2 regions of the Paenibacillus sp. IHB B 3084 genome follow, and region 2 is predicted to be linked to the other one. Evidence: predicted binding sites of a transcription regulator. Region 2 holds the regulator's gene; the other holds the start of a gene.
The links. The regulator LexA, encoded in region 2, represses DNA repair genes until DNA is damaged. The targets are predictions, from matches to a motif close to CGAACATATGTTCG.
Positions count from the first base shown of each region.

Region 1: the regulator LexA is predicted to act here: its motif matches at 4,031-4,044, upstream of addB (helicase-exonuclease AddAB subunit AddB).

Region 1 is NZ_CP013203.1:4,646,821-4,654,219, reverse strand. It holds gene addA (helicase-exonuclease AddAB subunit AddA) at 1-401, opposite strand, end outside; gene addB (helicase-exonuclease AddAB subunit AddB) at 398-3,964, opposite strand; gene ASL14_RS21810 (class I SAM-dependent rRNA methyltransferase) at 4,195-5,574, opposite strand; gene ASL14_RS21805 (Na/Pi cotransporter family protein) at 5,942-6,964, shown strand; gene ASL14_RS21800 (NUDIX hydrolase) at 6,954-7,388, opposite strand.
Region 2 is NZ_CP013205.1:74,124-81,522, reverse strand. It holds gene ASL14_RS26290 (HAD family hydrolase) at 1-155, opposite strand, end outside; gene ASL14_RS26285 (hypothetical protein) at 345-854, opposite strand; gene ASL14_RS26280 (DUF896 domain-containing protein) at 983-1,189, opposite strand; gene ASL14_RS26275 (LysM peptidoglycan-binding domain-containing protein) at 1,297-1,665, opposite strand; gene lexA (transcriptional repressor LexA) at 1,855-2,481, shown strand; gene ASL14_RS26265 (hypothetical protein) at 2,733-3,035, shown strand; gene ASL14_RS27545 (hypothetical protein) at 3,299-3,475, shown strand; partial or broken gene ASL14_RS28680 (ran-binding protein 10) at 3,747-3,920, shown strand; gene ASL14_RS26255 (LytTR family transcriptional regulator DNA-binding domain-containing protein) at 4,558-4,953, opposite strand; gene ASL14_RS26250 (cyclic lactone autoinducer peptide) at 4,970-5,080, opposite strand; gene ASL14_RS26245 (accessory gene regulator B family protein) at 5,121-5,651, opposite strand; gene ASL14_RS26240 (hypothetical protein) at 5,629-6,261, opposite strand; gene ASL14_RS26235 (MarR family winged helix-turn-helix transcriptional regulator) at 6,565-7,023, shown strand; partial or broken gene ASL14_RS29765 ((Fe-S)-binding protein) at 7,282-7,399, shown strand, end outside.

The sequences.
Region 1 (7,399 bases), on a different replicon from region 2:
TCGAGGGGAATGGCCTGATAATGCCTGCGAATGACCTCCATACAAAAAGAGTGGAGCGTCGTTATCGAGGCTCGATTTAGTAGCGATAGCTGGCGACGTACATGCTCACTATCTGGCTCCTGTTCCAGCACACGTTCCAAGGCTTCGCGGATACGTTGGCGCATTTCGGCGGCGGCAGCCTTCGTAAAGGTCGCTACCAGCAGCCGATCCACGCTGAAACCGAGCCGGGGATCGACGATTTTACGAATAATGCGCTCTACCAGCACCGCTGTTTTACCAGACCCCGCCGCTGCCGCTACCAGCATGTTGTTGCCGGATTCGGAAATCGCACGCCACTGGTCATCACTCCACATACTACCTTCCGGCTTAGGTATGCCGTTGGTGCTTGATGTACTTATCATGGGTTCATTCCTCCTTTCCCTTCCTGTGTATGACCGAGCAGATTCCAGATCTGATCCTTGTCGGGTTTCCCCCATTGGTTGTAGCCGCTGCCCTCCAGACTGTCGTCAAATTGACAGACAGGTTTGAAAGAACAGAAGGTGCATGCCGTCTCTTGCTGGATACGATAAGGTTCAATCGCCACGTCGCCCTCTGTCATGCGTGTCCCAATCGTTCGGATATTATCGCGTACCGAAGCCAGCAGGCTATCCCACTGTTCCGGCGAAGCGACAGACGCACTGCTGTAAAAGCTGCCGTCCGCCTTTACCGCAACTGGCAAAATGGAGGAATACCCCTTGTCCAGTGCCGTGTCCATTTGTCCAACCACATCACGATCCGCCAGCAATAGCCCTTTCATCTTGAAGCGTTTTAGAAGCTCCTGACGGGCCTGTTCCGCGCTAAGACCATTCGGCGACTGCAACATCGGATTGTGGACGTGAAAATACAGCGTACCTGCCGGATAAGCCGTCTCGCCAAGCCATTCCTCCGCCGCATTCAGCAGCACGTCCAGGTACGTGAGCATTTGCAAGGACAAGCCATAGTACACTTCATGCAGCTTGAGGTCCTTTTGGCTGGATTTGTAATCAATGACGCGTAAAAGCAAGCCTTGTTCTCCCTCTGCCACATCCACGCGGTCAATTCGTCCGACGATTTCCATCACCACACCGTTGTCCAGTCGAAAGGTCAAAGGAGGAAGCTTTTCTCCCGGCCCAAAACCCAGCTCCAGCTCCAGTGGCTCAAAGCTGCCCCTACGCGCATGCTCACCCAAAATCAGCGAAGCCCGACTCACAATGTCTTTCAGCTTGCGCAAAATGTACCCGTACCGCTTGGAGCTCATTAAAATCTCGCCTTGCAGGCGGGGAGCCAAACGCTCCACCGTCGATTCCGCCTCTTGTCGGCATTCCTCTGTGCTGAGACTGCCCCAGCTCACATTTCGTTTACGTAAATTCATCGCCATCTCTCCGAGCGCCGCATGGAACAGCTGCCCGATATCCGGTGCCTTTAGCCGATACATTTGGCGCTCCTTCAAGCGAAGACCATGGGAAGCAAAATGCGAAAACGGACAAGCGACAAAACGTTCCATACGGGATACGCTGGTACGCAGCTTGCTGCCGTACAGACGACGACTCGTTTCCTTCCGCATTTCGGCATGATTTTCGTAAAAAAGTGAGGTCAGCAACTGACGCAGCTTGTCCTTTTCACGCCCCTGCTGGCCCGCATACCAGTTGTATACCTCCCACCAGGGAGATAAAATCTCTCCACCATGCCGCCATTGCCGGCATTGCGCGATCAGCTGCGGCAATGCCTCGGACGGATGGGAAGCATACTCCCATTGCGTTGCCCATGGGTCCCGAGGCAAAGGATATGCAGCCAACGGGTGCTCTTCCAGAGCAGGGAACAGTTGACGGACATGCCGTACTAACTCTGACGGCAACAACGACTTGCCCTCTTCGTCGGTCACAGCGTAGCTCATCCACAGACTGCTTCCGGCTGACGTGAGCGCCGTATACGCAAGAAAACGTTCATCCAGCAGACGTCTTGTCATATCCGGCGCCAGTTCCACGCCCCGTTCATTCAAGGCGGTCCGTTCCTGCTCATTCAGCACACCGTCTTCATGAAATACAGCCGGCATTACACCTTCATTCATACCCAGCACAAAGGTATGCTGAATTCCCGCTATACGTGTACGGTCTGTGTTTCCGACCAGCACCTGATCCAGAGCTGGAGGAACAAGACCCATGCGGTATTCTATCAGCCCCGTTTCCAGCACACCTGCAAACAAAGAAGTGTCCAGCTTCTCGTCACCCATCATTTCGACGATCTGATCCAACAGCTCAAGCACCGCATCCCATACCTGACGATGCTCCTTCGCCTGCTCGGGATTTCCCACTTCCTCAGCCTGATGGATCAATTCATCCAGCTTATGCCCAATTTCCGCATCCTCCAGCAACAAGTACACCGCTTCACACTTCTCAAGTGCAGTACGAGCCTTACCCAGACGTTTCTCAAACGCACGTAAAGGCGTCACGATCACATCGCGGCACAGCTCCATTAGATCCAGTGTTTCGTCCCGTTGACGATTTCGCTCCTGTTCCTCCAGCTCCAGCGAAAGGCTGGGTACCGCCTGCCAAGGCCGTCCGTCTGTCCAGCGGCTGCCCTGTATCCCACAGGCCAATGCGTAATTTTCCAGACGATCCATATCCTCACGGCTGACCCGTCCATCCTGTGGCAACAGCAGATCCGTTTTGACCGCTCGAAATACATCCTCGTACCGCCAACGCCGCTGAACGATATCCAGCGAAGCTCGAATCATTTCCACCAATGGATGATGCAATACGTTTCTGCGCTGATCCAGAAATACCGGAACCTCATATTGTTTGAATATCGGCTCCACCCACGGCTCATAATCCTCAATCTGGCGTACGAACAGCGCCATTTCCCGATAACGTGCTCCCTCATCTCGGGCCAGGCGGCGCATTTCGCGCACTGCACCCTCCAGCTCCACACGTCGGTTCGCTGCCGCATACAGTTTGATTTCTTCTGGCTGCTTGTCCTTCCATTGCTCCCGCATCTGCTGCTGACGAATGGGTCGTTCCTGATTCCGATGCCCTGCGCGACGTTCAAAATCTGCCTCCAGATACGCCAACGCCGGACGGCCCTTAAATCTCGGAAGCGGATCAGGTCGCAGCAATTGTGTCTGCGTATCGATCATCAGCTCGTCTGCCATCCCTTTAAGCTTTACATAGGTAGCCGCCGCAGGATGAAATAAATCCAGTTCATGCGGAAGCTGTCCACTCTCGTAGCTGCGGTTGCAGGTCAGCGCGACCGTCAACGAAGAAGCGTGCAGCATAAGCTGCTCAACCACCTTGTATTCGTGCGGCGTAAACCTGCGGTAGCCATCCATCCAAATATCCGCTCCACGTACAATGGAAGATTCGGCAATCTGCTCTGCCAGCATACGCAGCGTATCCTCGCCGTCAATATATTTAAGCGCCAGCTCTCTTTCAAAATCCTCATAGATCAAACTGATATCCTTGAGCTTACCGCGCAAAATCGGAGTCGATTCCCCCGCCGCATTCATTCGCTCCAGTTGCTCCGGTACTGACTGAGTATCATTTCCGTACTGCTTTAGCTCCGTAAACAGCGTATTTAACCGATCCACAAAGCCCAACTGGTCTCCCGAATCCTTAAATAAACTCAGTTCATCCTTGCGACGACGAATAATTTTATATAAAAGCATCTTCTTGCCTTCCGCCGTCACAGGTACCAACGCCGAACCCCCGGTTTCCTGCATGACCAAATAGGCAAGACGATGGAATCCCATGACCTGGGCGCGCACCGTCCCCTGAATACCGTTTCCGGCTTCTGTAAGCAGCGCATGCTCGGAAGCAAATGACGATTGCTCCGGCACAAGTAACAGCATAGGCTTACCTAGCGGTTCCTCGCGTAGCATAGCCGTCATTTCACGACGGATTAACGTGCTTTTGCCGCTGCCTGAGCGGCCAATTAACAAACGGACCGACATGATGCGGCCTCCTTTCCAACGAACAACATTCTATTCAACAGTATAGCATATGAGGCAAGGGAGAAAAGAACGTACGTTTGCCATCTTGTAGCATTTTATCCTCCCTCAAAAAACAAACAGTCCCGCAAGCAGGCTTGTTGTATGCCTTCTCTACAGGACTGATTTATGGATAAAACGAGCCTAATCTACTTGATCCGCTACCTTATAATGCGGTTAACAGTCTATAAATTCTACAGTTGTGTTCGACTGCGCACCTCAAAAATGGCGAATTTCAAATAATGGCCTTCTTCCACACCTAAAATTTGGGGATGATCCTTGCCAGCCGCTCTCCAATCCACCAGACGGAGGATTTTTCCGGCATCTGCCGCCGCTTCCTTAATCGCGTCCAGAAACAGCTCCGGCCGCATATGGAATGAGCAGCTCGCAGTCACTAAATAGCCGCCCTCATTGACCAGCTTCATCCCGTGCAGATTAATATCTTTATATCCCCGCGTAGCTCCTTTGACCGCATTCTTTGTTTTCGCAAAGGCTGGTGGATCAAGAATAACTACATCAAAGGTACGTCCGCCCCCTGCTGTTAGCGGCTTGGATGTATCTCCTTTACCTCCGGCCCGCACGGTGCGTTCCTCTACACCTTTAACCTGATTGCGCAAATATTGGAAAGCATCGTCCACTACAAACTCCACGCGTTCCTCAAATCCGTTCAGCTTGACATTATCCCGTGCGCTTTCAATCGCGTGCTCGGAAATATCAAGACAGGTTACTTTTTTAGCACCGTATTTGCAGGCATTAAGCGTAAAGCTTCCCGTATGTGAAAAGCACTCCAGCACGGTTGCGCCATCCCAGAATGGAAACTCCACAACCTTGCCGCTTTTGTTCACAGGCTTCATGACCGCTGTGCCAACGTCACCCTGTTCTGCTGCTACTTCCTGTAGCGTAATTCCGCTGCGTCCTCCCCAGCCCGTCATCAGCGGCGCAATCGCCGCACGATTCTCACGCTGGTCGAAGAAGTAGCCTGTCTTCTGGCCCTCAACGATATCAACCTTGATATGCAAGCCATTTTCCGTTACCACAACATGACGCGGGCAGTCGCCATATAAAGGCCCTTTGGTCTGTTCCAGTCCCTCCAACTCGCGGATAGACACATCACTGCGCTCATATATACCGACAGGACCAATCAATTCAACGAGTGCATCCCTGATTTCTTCCCTGCGGCGATCCATACCGAGCGTTAACAATTGTACGACCAACACGTCGCCAAAACGGTCTACAATCAGCCCGGGTAAAAAATCAGCCTCGCCGTATACCAGCCGATACGCGTCTCCCCCGGTCACAAAACGTTCACGGTGCTCCAGACAATCGCGGAAGCGTTTGGCAAAAAAGCTTTGATCCATCGCTTCCAGCGGCTCGTAGGACATCACACGCACCGTAATTTGTGAGGCTGGATTATAGTAACCCGTCGCTAAATAACGGCCCTGATGGTTTACGATATTGACCAGATCACCTGCCTCCGGTTCACCCTCCACCTTGGCTATTTCATTTTTAAACACCCAGGGGTGCGCGTGCTCCAGCCTTTTTTTGCGGCTGCGTTCCAATATTACTGAAGGCAAAGTCTTTCACTCCCATTCTTGGATTACTCAAAGTCCTTAAAAATGTGGTGTTCGATGGGGCGCGGCTCCGCGGTTCATTTGATCTTACGATCGCTGTTGCAGGGGGATTCTCTGGATTTTATAAATGATTTAATGGTAAGAATCCCCCTGCAAAGGCGAACGCTACGCTTCTTCAGATTCAAATGAACCGCTCCGCTACTGCCCGCCTTTATATCGACGTCACATTTTAAAGCTTGTGAAGTTCTATAAAAATTTTCGTTTTCCTAAAAAAACAGCTCGGTCATGCTTGTCATGGCTGTCCTCGACAGATCATAGGCTGTTACATAAGCGCAATTCAATTAATAACCTTAGAAAAGGGGCTACGCCCGTGTTTATTCATGTTATTTTGCCGCTGTGCGGCGGGCTGCTTATTTTTTTGGGCGGGATGAAGCTGATGGAAGCGGCCCTCCGGCATTTGGCGGGCCCCTTCCTCACGCGCTGGCTGAACCGGGCCACCGTTTCCCCTTGGCGGGGCATGCTGTTCAGCTCAGGTATTACCGCCCTGCTGCAAAGCAGCACCGCTGTAACGGTACTGACCATCGGACTGGTCAACGCCGGGCTGTTGACCTACGGCCGCACGCTCGGCATTATCCTCGGCACCAATATTGGTACCTGTCTGACCACCGAGCTGATGGGGCTCCAGCTAGGTAAACTGGCTGTTCCGCTGCTCTGCGGCTCGCTGCTTTGCTGGAGTGCCGCCATCATGTGGGGCGAGGCTGTCTCCAGCCGCCAGTATGCGTCTGCCGGGCCACCATCCAGCCCCAATCAACTCAGCCGATCACAGGCTGTACAATATATCAGCCTCGCCTTTGCCGGATTTTCGCTGATCCTTGCGGGTATCCGAGTGATGCAAACAGTCGGCCCTTGGATTGAGCAGGCCGGGCTGTTCCGCTGGTTTCTTGACCACGCCGCAGCCAACATGTGGTGGGCCTTCGCCGCCGGAGCATGCCTGACCGCACTGGTTCACAGCAGCGCCGCCGTTATTGGCATGGCGATCAGCCTTGCGGCTGCGGGAGCTTTGCCAGCGGATGTAGGTATCGCCATCGTTATCGGCTCCAATGTCGGCACCTGCGTGACGGCCCTGATTGCCGCTGTTGGCGGCAGCGTATCCGGCAAATTTGTGGCCTGGTCCCATGTACTGCTGAACGTAGGCGGGGCGTTGCTGTTTATGCCGCTGATCCCCGGGCTGGAAATGGCAGCCGCCTGGATATCCGCCGAGCCGGGAGCCAAGGTCGCTCATGCCCAAACCCTGTTTAACGTGATCAGCTCTCTGCTTGTCTTGCCAGTCTGCTATTTACCTGTATGGACACGTTTAGAGAATCGTATGTCTCCCAACATCATCAAACGTTAATTCCAAGCATGGACAGCGCCTTGCTCAAAATGACATCATTGTTGTCATATCCGCCTTGGCGCTGGAGACGCCATGCTTCCTCAGGCGTATGCCACGCAACACCTTTAATTTCTTCAATCTGTGCCTGTAAATCCCCATCCAGTGCCTCTACGAGATAATAATGAACTTCCTTGTCCACTTCCCCAAATTCAGGATGCTGATACGTATAAGCAATCATATCTACATGCTGGATAATCCGTCCGTTCAGCCCTGTTTCCTCACGAATTTCACGCAAAGCCGTCTGTTCGATCGTTTCTCCCGGCTCCATCTTGCCTTTAGCCAAGGAGACCTTGCCGTATCGGTCGGTAATCAGCTGAATTTCAAGCTGCTCCCCCTGTTTACGGTACACAACACCGCCTGCGGAAATTTCCTTTTTTGCTGCCATCCTGTAATCCC
Region 2 (7,399 bases):
CGCGCTTCCTTGCGGACTGCTTCTTCCAAAGCCTTCGGATCAACGCCTGCTTCCTGGGAACCTGTCTGGCACGCCGCGTCAAATGCCTCTTCTACGCTGCGCTCATCCCACAGAAGTGTATCATCAAGATCGAACATTACCGCCTGAATCGTCATCTGAATTATCCACTCTCTTTCCACTTTATATGTACGCTTGTTCTGCCTTGTCGCGTCTACAAGCATTCCAATCGTTATGCCCATATTAAGCAAGAGGCCGCGATGTGTAATATGAGATAACATCATGCGACCTTATTTACAGAGGCTACAGCCCACAGACAATTTAAACGATTCGCACCAAAGAAGTCGTTATTTTTTGTCTATTTGAACCTGATTAGATAGCGCAAACTTCTCAAGCCGCTCTGCAATGGCATCCGTATCATAACGGCCCAGTGATTTTGTGAAAATAAAATTGCCACCTTTACCTTTTCTTTCAACCGTTACGTAACCCTTTTCAATCTTGATGGCTTTCATATCCTCTGCTGTCATTGGACGCTCTCTGCCACCCTTCAGCATATACAGCGTGCTCTTTCCAACCTTCAAATAAGGACGACGGATGAAAAAGATAACAGCCAGCATCAAATACAAACCGAATACAAGCCAGTCCATTCCCCGCATGCCAGTCTTAGTCAAAAAATAACTCATGAGCATGTACAAAACTGCAAGTCCAGCCAGCATGATTGGCACGGTAAAATTACGTCCACGGAAAATATCCATTGCAGAACCGGCACCACTAATGGTTTGAATACCTTGCTTTTTACGCGATTTATTCAAATGCGCTGTGTTTTTGCGAACTTTTCTTTCAAATGACCGGGCCATCTCTCAATTCCCTTCCCAAATATATTGCGTAAAAACAATTGCCACCAATCCTAATCTATATAGATACCAAAAATAGATACCTAAAAAAACGAAAAGCAAATTACGTGGGCTAAGCCGCTTCAGCAACATTAATGCGTCAGCCCACCATTTCCCTTCGATGTATCTTCGTCCACAATTTCAATCGTATCAAGTTGCTGCCGGAAATTACGGCGAATGTTATCCAAATAAATTTCCCGAAGATTGGCGCGCTCTGTTGTTTCCTCTTCCGTCAATCCTTCGGCTTTTGCTTTGCGAGCCAATTCATTGATGCGCTGTACCAAGCTGTCTATATCCAAATTCTGTCCCCTCCATATAAGCAAAGATATAATACACTTTGACATGTAGAAAAGAGCTTGTCAAGGTTCCCTCATTACGTTCCCTGACAAGCTCTAATCGTGACAGATCAGAAATGCGGAAGCTTTAAAACCTGGCCCGCCTGCACTCCCCGATCTTCCAGTCCGTTAATCCGAACAATTCCTTCTATATATACCCGTGTATCCATTCGTTCCGGTTTATGATTGGAGGCAATCTGCCACAATGTATCCCCATGTTGTACAATAAGTTTGGCCACCTCTTCATTCGAAACAGAAGGAGCCGCAAATACCGTCAGTACACCTGCACCCGCAATCCAGGCAACGATAACCAGAATAAGAAGTTTGGGCAGGAGACTGTTGGAAATGGTCCGTACAAACTGCGCCCTTCTCTCATTCCGGACATTTTGCATCTTTTCTAAATCCATTGGAAAAATACTTTGATATGTGCTATATTTCATCATTGGCTGCGTCCTCCAAACGTTTGTTCCTATGTTTTTTCACAATATAACACGAACATTTGTTTTGTTCAATAGAAAAGAGAACAAAAGTTCGTGATTATTTTAGGGATTATTTAGAACTTATGTTTGTACGAACGGAGGTTCTATGCTATAATTTTCCCAAACGTTACTAAATGGGGTTGATACGGTATGTCTAAGATTTCAAGCCGCCAGCAGGCCATTCTTGAATTTATCCGAAATGAAGTGCGTCTAAAGGGTTATCCTCCTTCTGTACGCGAAATAGGTGAGGCTGTCGGATTGGCCTCCAGTTCTACGGTTCACGGTCATTTGGATCGTCTGGAGAAAAAGGGACTGATTCGTCGTGATCCAACGAAACCGCGGGCCATCGAGTTACTCGGCCAAGACGAATCGGATAACAGCAACTTGATTAATTACTCCATTAGTCGTGTTCCGGTCGTCGGCAAAGTAACAGCCGGTCTGCCTATTACAGCAACAGAAAATATTGAAGATTATTTTCCTCTTCCCCAACATTTTGTTGGTGAGGATAAAATATTCATGTTATCTGTTGTAGGAGAAAGCATGATTGAGGCTGGTATTGCCAACGGAGACTATGTCATTGTACGCCAGCAGCAGACAGCCGATAACGGCGACATTGTCGTCGCCATGACGGACGAGGACGAAGCTACTGTTAAAACTTTTTACAAGGAAAAAGATCATATCCGACTTCAACCGGAAAATCCGGCCTTTGAACCGCTTCGTCTGACGCACGTCAGTATTTTGGGCAAGGTTGTAGGACTCTTCCGGGACTTCCACTGATTTTTCATTTTTCAGCCTCGTTATTCTTTTCACTACAACAAAACCGGCTGCCCATAGCAAGCCGGTTTTGTATTGATCTTATGTACATTGAATCTACCTCACTACTATCCTTTTCCCTTTGATAGCCCATGGATTAATCGGTATATATCTGCAATTACTGTTCTGCTTATTGGCGGATCAAAAATAACTTTGTAATTATTTTAGATAAATATGGTATATTAATATTTATAGTTTTATTTAGGAGAGATTAAATGAAAAAAATTATAATTTCAGTGTTTATTGTGACTTTTATCGTAATAGGTTTTACAGCTCCAACAATGGATTATGTGTATGCTAAGGAGAATTCAACCAGAACAACCTTTGATCGCATTCATTACATACAAATAATTATCCATTTTAAATCATTGGAAAAGCAACTTGAAGCTGTACTTTCCGAAAGAAATAACTACCCAGAGGACAGTCCAGAATATAAAGAGCTTTCTGAACAAATGAATCACATTCTTGAGCAGGAAACATATTACCAGAAAAAACTTAAAGCCCTTTATAGTAAGTAATATACTTCTCCCCGTTTGTTATCTTCACTTTTTATCATTTTGCTCGTGCTGATCTGCTGTAACTTTTCCTACAACGTAAAGTTGGTAAGGATAAGGCAGGTAAGCACGAGTTTTTTTGCATTCCTTACCTTTATACTTTATTAGTTTCTGAATAACAGGGTCATAGGTAATAGCTTCTTTTTGGTTTTAATAGATTTATGCTGATACATTGTTAGTGCTACTGACATATGAATAAAGTAGACCTTAGCAAAGGAGATATGCAGATGATCAAAAATAGAGTCAAAACGTATAAGCATCGTATTGGTAAGAACAAATTTCTGGTCGTAAAAGTCTTTCAAGCCGCTGCTGCCGAAACAAGAAGCGGTAACGCACTAGCCACCAATGCATTGAACATCAAAATTTCCAAGCGCAACCGTAAGCGGAATCATAAACGCTTCTAAGATTCATCGTACCTTCTTTTCCTGTGAAGGGAGGTGATATCATGTGTAAAAAACATTTCAAACGTCATGTGAGAAGAAGAGGATTATCGATCCGTTCAAATCAAAGAGCCATTGCGCGCGCTAGAGGTAATGCACTGGCTGTTAATCTGTTTAGCGTAAATGATAGACAACGCAGACGTTAAAGATCATTCTTAAGCGGGAAGGATTTCTTCCCGCTTTTTTTTGCGCCACGGTATACACCATCCCACAATACGATCAATGTGTTTCTCCTGCAAAGGTTAACTCATTCATCTCTTGGTACGAAGCAAAACAGGCCGGGTCAGGCACAGCATCTTATGCCATTGACAAGCATGTCAATAATAAAGGACCCTTTAGCAGCCGGAAGGACTTTATCATTTTCAACAGAATTTTAACATTTGAAGTAAGCGAATATTCATCCAGATAAATACGAAAAGGAACCACACTGGTATCGAATTCATCTCCATACGAATCCTTCACGAAAATCTCTGCAATAATATTGTTTCGTGGGGCAATTTGGGGTCAAACCTCATGATAATGCTTAACTCCCCCCTGCTCCCCACATAATTAAAAACCCTCAACGCTTAGAGCGTCAAGGGTTTTCACGGTTTAGTTTAGCGTCAGATATTGATCACGTTCCCATTGATACACTTGTTCATGTCGTTTTCTTTGTTTAATGACCTTACCATAAAAAGCCTCTCCCAAGTGTGTCATTAAAAAGTGGTTTTCTGACGAGTCTATATCCTGTATACTCTCTATGCAAACCTTAAAAGTATATTTGGGTATGGGGTGAAAAATGGCTGCATTCATTTCCCAAATCATTGCTGGAAAAAAGATGTTTTTTATGAGCATGCTATGAGTGCTTCCCCGATACCTAATGGCAACATGGAAGTGCTTAGGCAAACGGAGGGAGAAAATCTCACATCTCCTTTTCTATAGTTAGGCATCAAACCTCTTATATATACTAAATCCCAAAAAACAGGGACATTAACAACATAAATTCAGGCGCTGAAGTGTTTCATATTTCGGTATTATAAGACAATTATTTCCGACAAAAAAAGCCACTATGTAGTAGCAGCTCCTGTAAATATTATATTTGGGTTCATAATCCCCAATTCCTTTATAACTTCGTTATAGCGATGATAAGCAATAGGGCATCGCTGTGACAGCTTAGCTATTTCACTCTCGAAGTAAGCGTCTTTGAAAATACCATTCACAATTTTGACTTTTTCCACATTTAACGTTTTGCCTCTATCTACATTCAAAAATTTAAACCCGCTATTGTTAAGGAACGTTTCCCAATACTTTAGCGTACCTGTCATATAGAAGATTTTATCGAACGTGTGAACCATGATTTGGTTCCTCTTACGACCTCTAGATATATAGAGAACCTTATTTACTGGTATGTTTTCTCCACCACTAATAGCCTCGGGATCTGTTGCTACCGTTAGGTTTAACAATTTAATCACACCCCACTTATTTTAACAACTCTTCCGGTGGCTCGGGATTATGAATCCAGGATAAACTCGCTGTACTCACAGAAGCAACTGCGAGAGTAGTTAACAGAACAGCAACATTGTAGTACATACTAATCTTTAATTTTCTGAATTTAGGATTCTTCATTTCTTTACAACCTCCTCCTTATTAGTGTTAAACTCTGAACAAAAAAACTAGCAGCTACTACCGGTAAAGCCAGCCACAAATTAAGGGCGATCAAGGCAACCCCACAAGCTTTTAACAACGGGTAGTACCGCTTTGGTATACGAGTCTTCCCCTCTATCCGAGATGGACCATATAGCAAGACTAGTATAGTACTTAATATCGACGTAACAACAATTAAATTGTGGTTCAGATTTGCGAAGGATAAAGCGGTAAGTAAAACTGTAGATACAATAATGCACACCATACTACTTTTTAAATGTAACCCACCTACAACTTGGCGTAATAATGAAAAAGATAACATTGCCAATATAGCTCCCTGCACCTGCCCTGTCAATAACGAAATCCCAATTGTTAACAAAATGATTGACGCTGTATTAATCACCACGGCTATTCCGTGCTTTAAAACATTTATAGAGGATGGATGATCTGGCACAACATTTTTTATATGTGTGGCAATATCAAGGGCGATGGAATCAAGGCTTTTTATAATACTCACGCTCCGTTTTTAACGCATAATACAGGAACATTCCAGATGCCAATGCTATAAATAATATACTTAATGGAAAGTTATTAAAATAAAACATAAAAGTACAGGCAGCTAATACTCCGATTATTAAAAAAATAACCAATACATGTTCCCATCTAAACCTTAGATTCTCGTAATCTGCTGCAAATCCAATGTTGAATTTATATAAAAACCACGATATAGCGAGTACCCATGCACTGGTTACTGCTTGCGCCAATGATCCCTCTGCTGAGGTCTGCATTTCTGTTGTTAATGTTCCAAAGAGCATCACTATAATTACCGCTTGGAATAACGTATACAAAAATGTGCCTGTAATGGAAATTATAGCAGACCAAATAACTGGAATATTTACAACAGTAGTTATAAGAAAAATGAACAATATAATGTTTATGGTTGGAGCAAAGAAAGATAAAGATGTTTCTTCTCTCAGAATGAAACTCTGAAAATTCATGATCAATCCAATAAATAATGCAGGCCATATATAATCCAAAGCCCTAAGTCTAAATATAGTTAACATTAAAACAAACGCCGCAAACGTTTCTATAGTTGAAAAAAGTAAGAACCGTATCGGCTCCCACATAACACATATCCCCTTCACGTAAATGGTAATAGATATCCTTTAATTCTATATTTGTTACTTGTTAGAGGCAATCCAATTACTAATTTAATTGGAATTATTTATGTATTATGTGAGGTAATTATTTTTAATTTGCCGAAACGATATTCTCCAGCTCAATCCAGCTAAGTTCATCACCATGTCGTCGAACGGGCTAAATACGGTCACGGAGACCTCAATGCGACTGCTGTGACAAATCTCCCTGACAAAACCTATTATTTTTGAAATAGTGTAGATACACGAAACAGCGCGAAGTAAGGAGAACCTATGACAACGACAAGGAAGAATAAGAAATCTTCGCAGGAGCGATCAGCCTCAGTCTGTACCTGCATCAATCTGCGCCGTTCCTCGATGGCTGTTACGCGATTGTACGACCAGTATCTGGCCCCGAGCGGACTCAATATTGGCCAATTCTCGCTGCTCAAGCACTTAACTGCGCTAGGACCGGCAAGTGTAAGTGAATTGGCACTGGAGATGAGGCTCGACCGAACCACGATTGTGCGCAATTTGAAGGCGCTGGAGCATAGCGGGTATGTGGAGGATACATCTGCTGAGGGCAGTCGCAACCGCTGCCTTACTCTGACGGAGAGTGGAAGAACGATATATAACGACGCAGCAGAGCTTTGGGAGGAGGCGCAGCGTTTTTTGCAGGAGTCATTGGGAAACGGGAAACTGCAGATACTGACCGCACTCTTATCCAATATTGAAAATTTGGGTTGTGATTAGCCGCCCTCTCATACATGAGGTGTTTTGCTCAATTCGTATATATACACGAAAATATTGAAATGTTTATCGCGTATGAAGGCTAGAAATGTCTTTGGAATGCTATGATAGCGACCGTATTGCACTTGGGCATCGCCGGGCGGTCATCGGAGAAATACTGCCAGCTGTAGTAAGAGGTCAGTGATATACGTTAGCCCGCTACAAGGCTTCTGAAAGGAAGCTTTGCTGTGAACAAAAACCACGGAGAGGGATGTGGATAGGATGGTTAAATCCGTACCGGATATGAGAGAATCATCACCGCCGAGATAAAGGCCTATGTGAGAGAAGACAAAGGCAATATATGTGAAGAACTGCAGAGTCCTTATTACGAGGAGCCGAT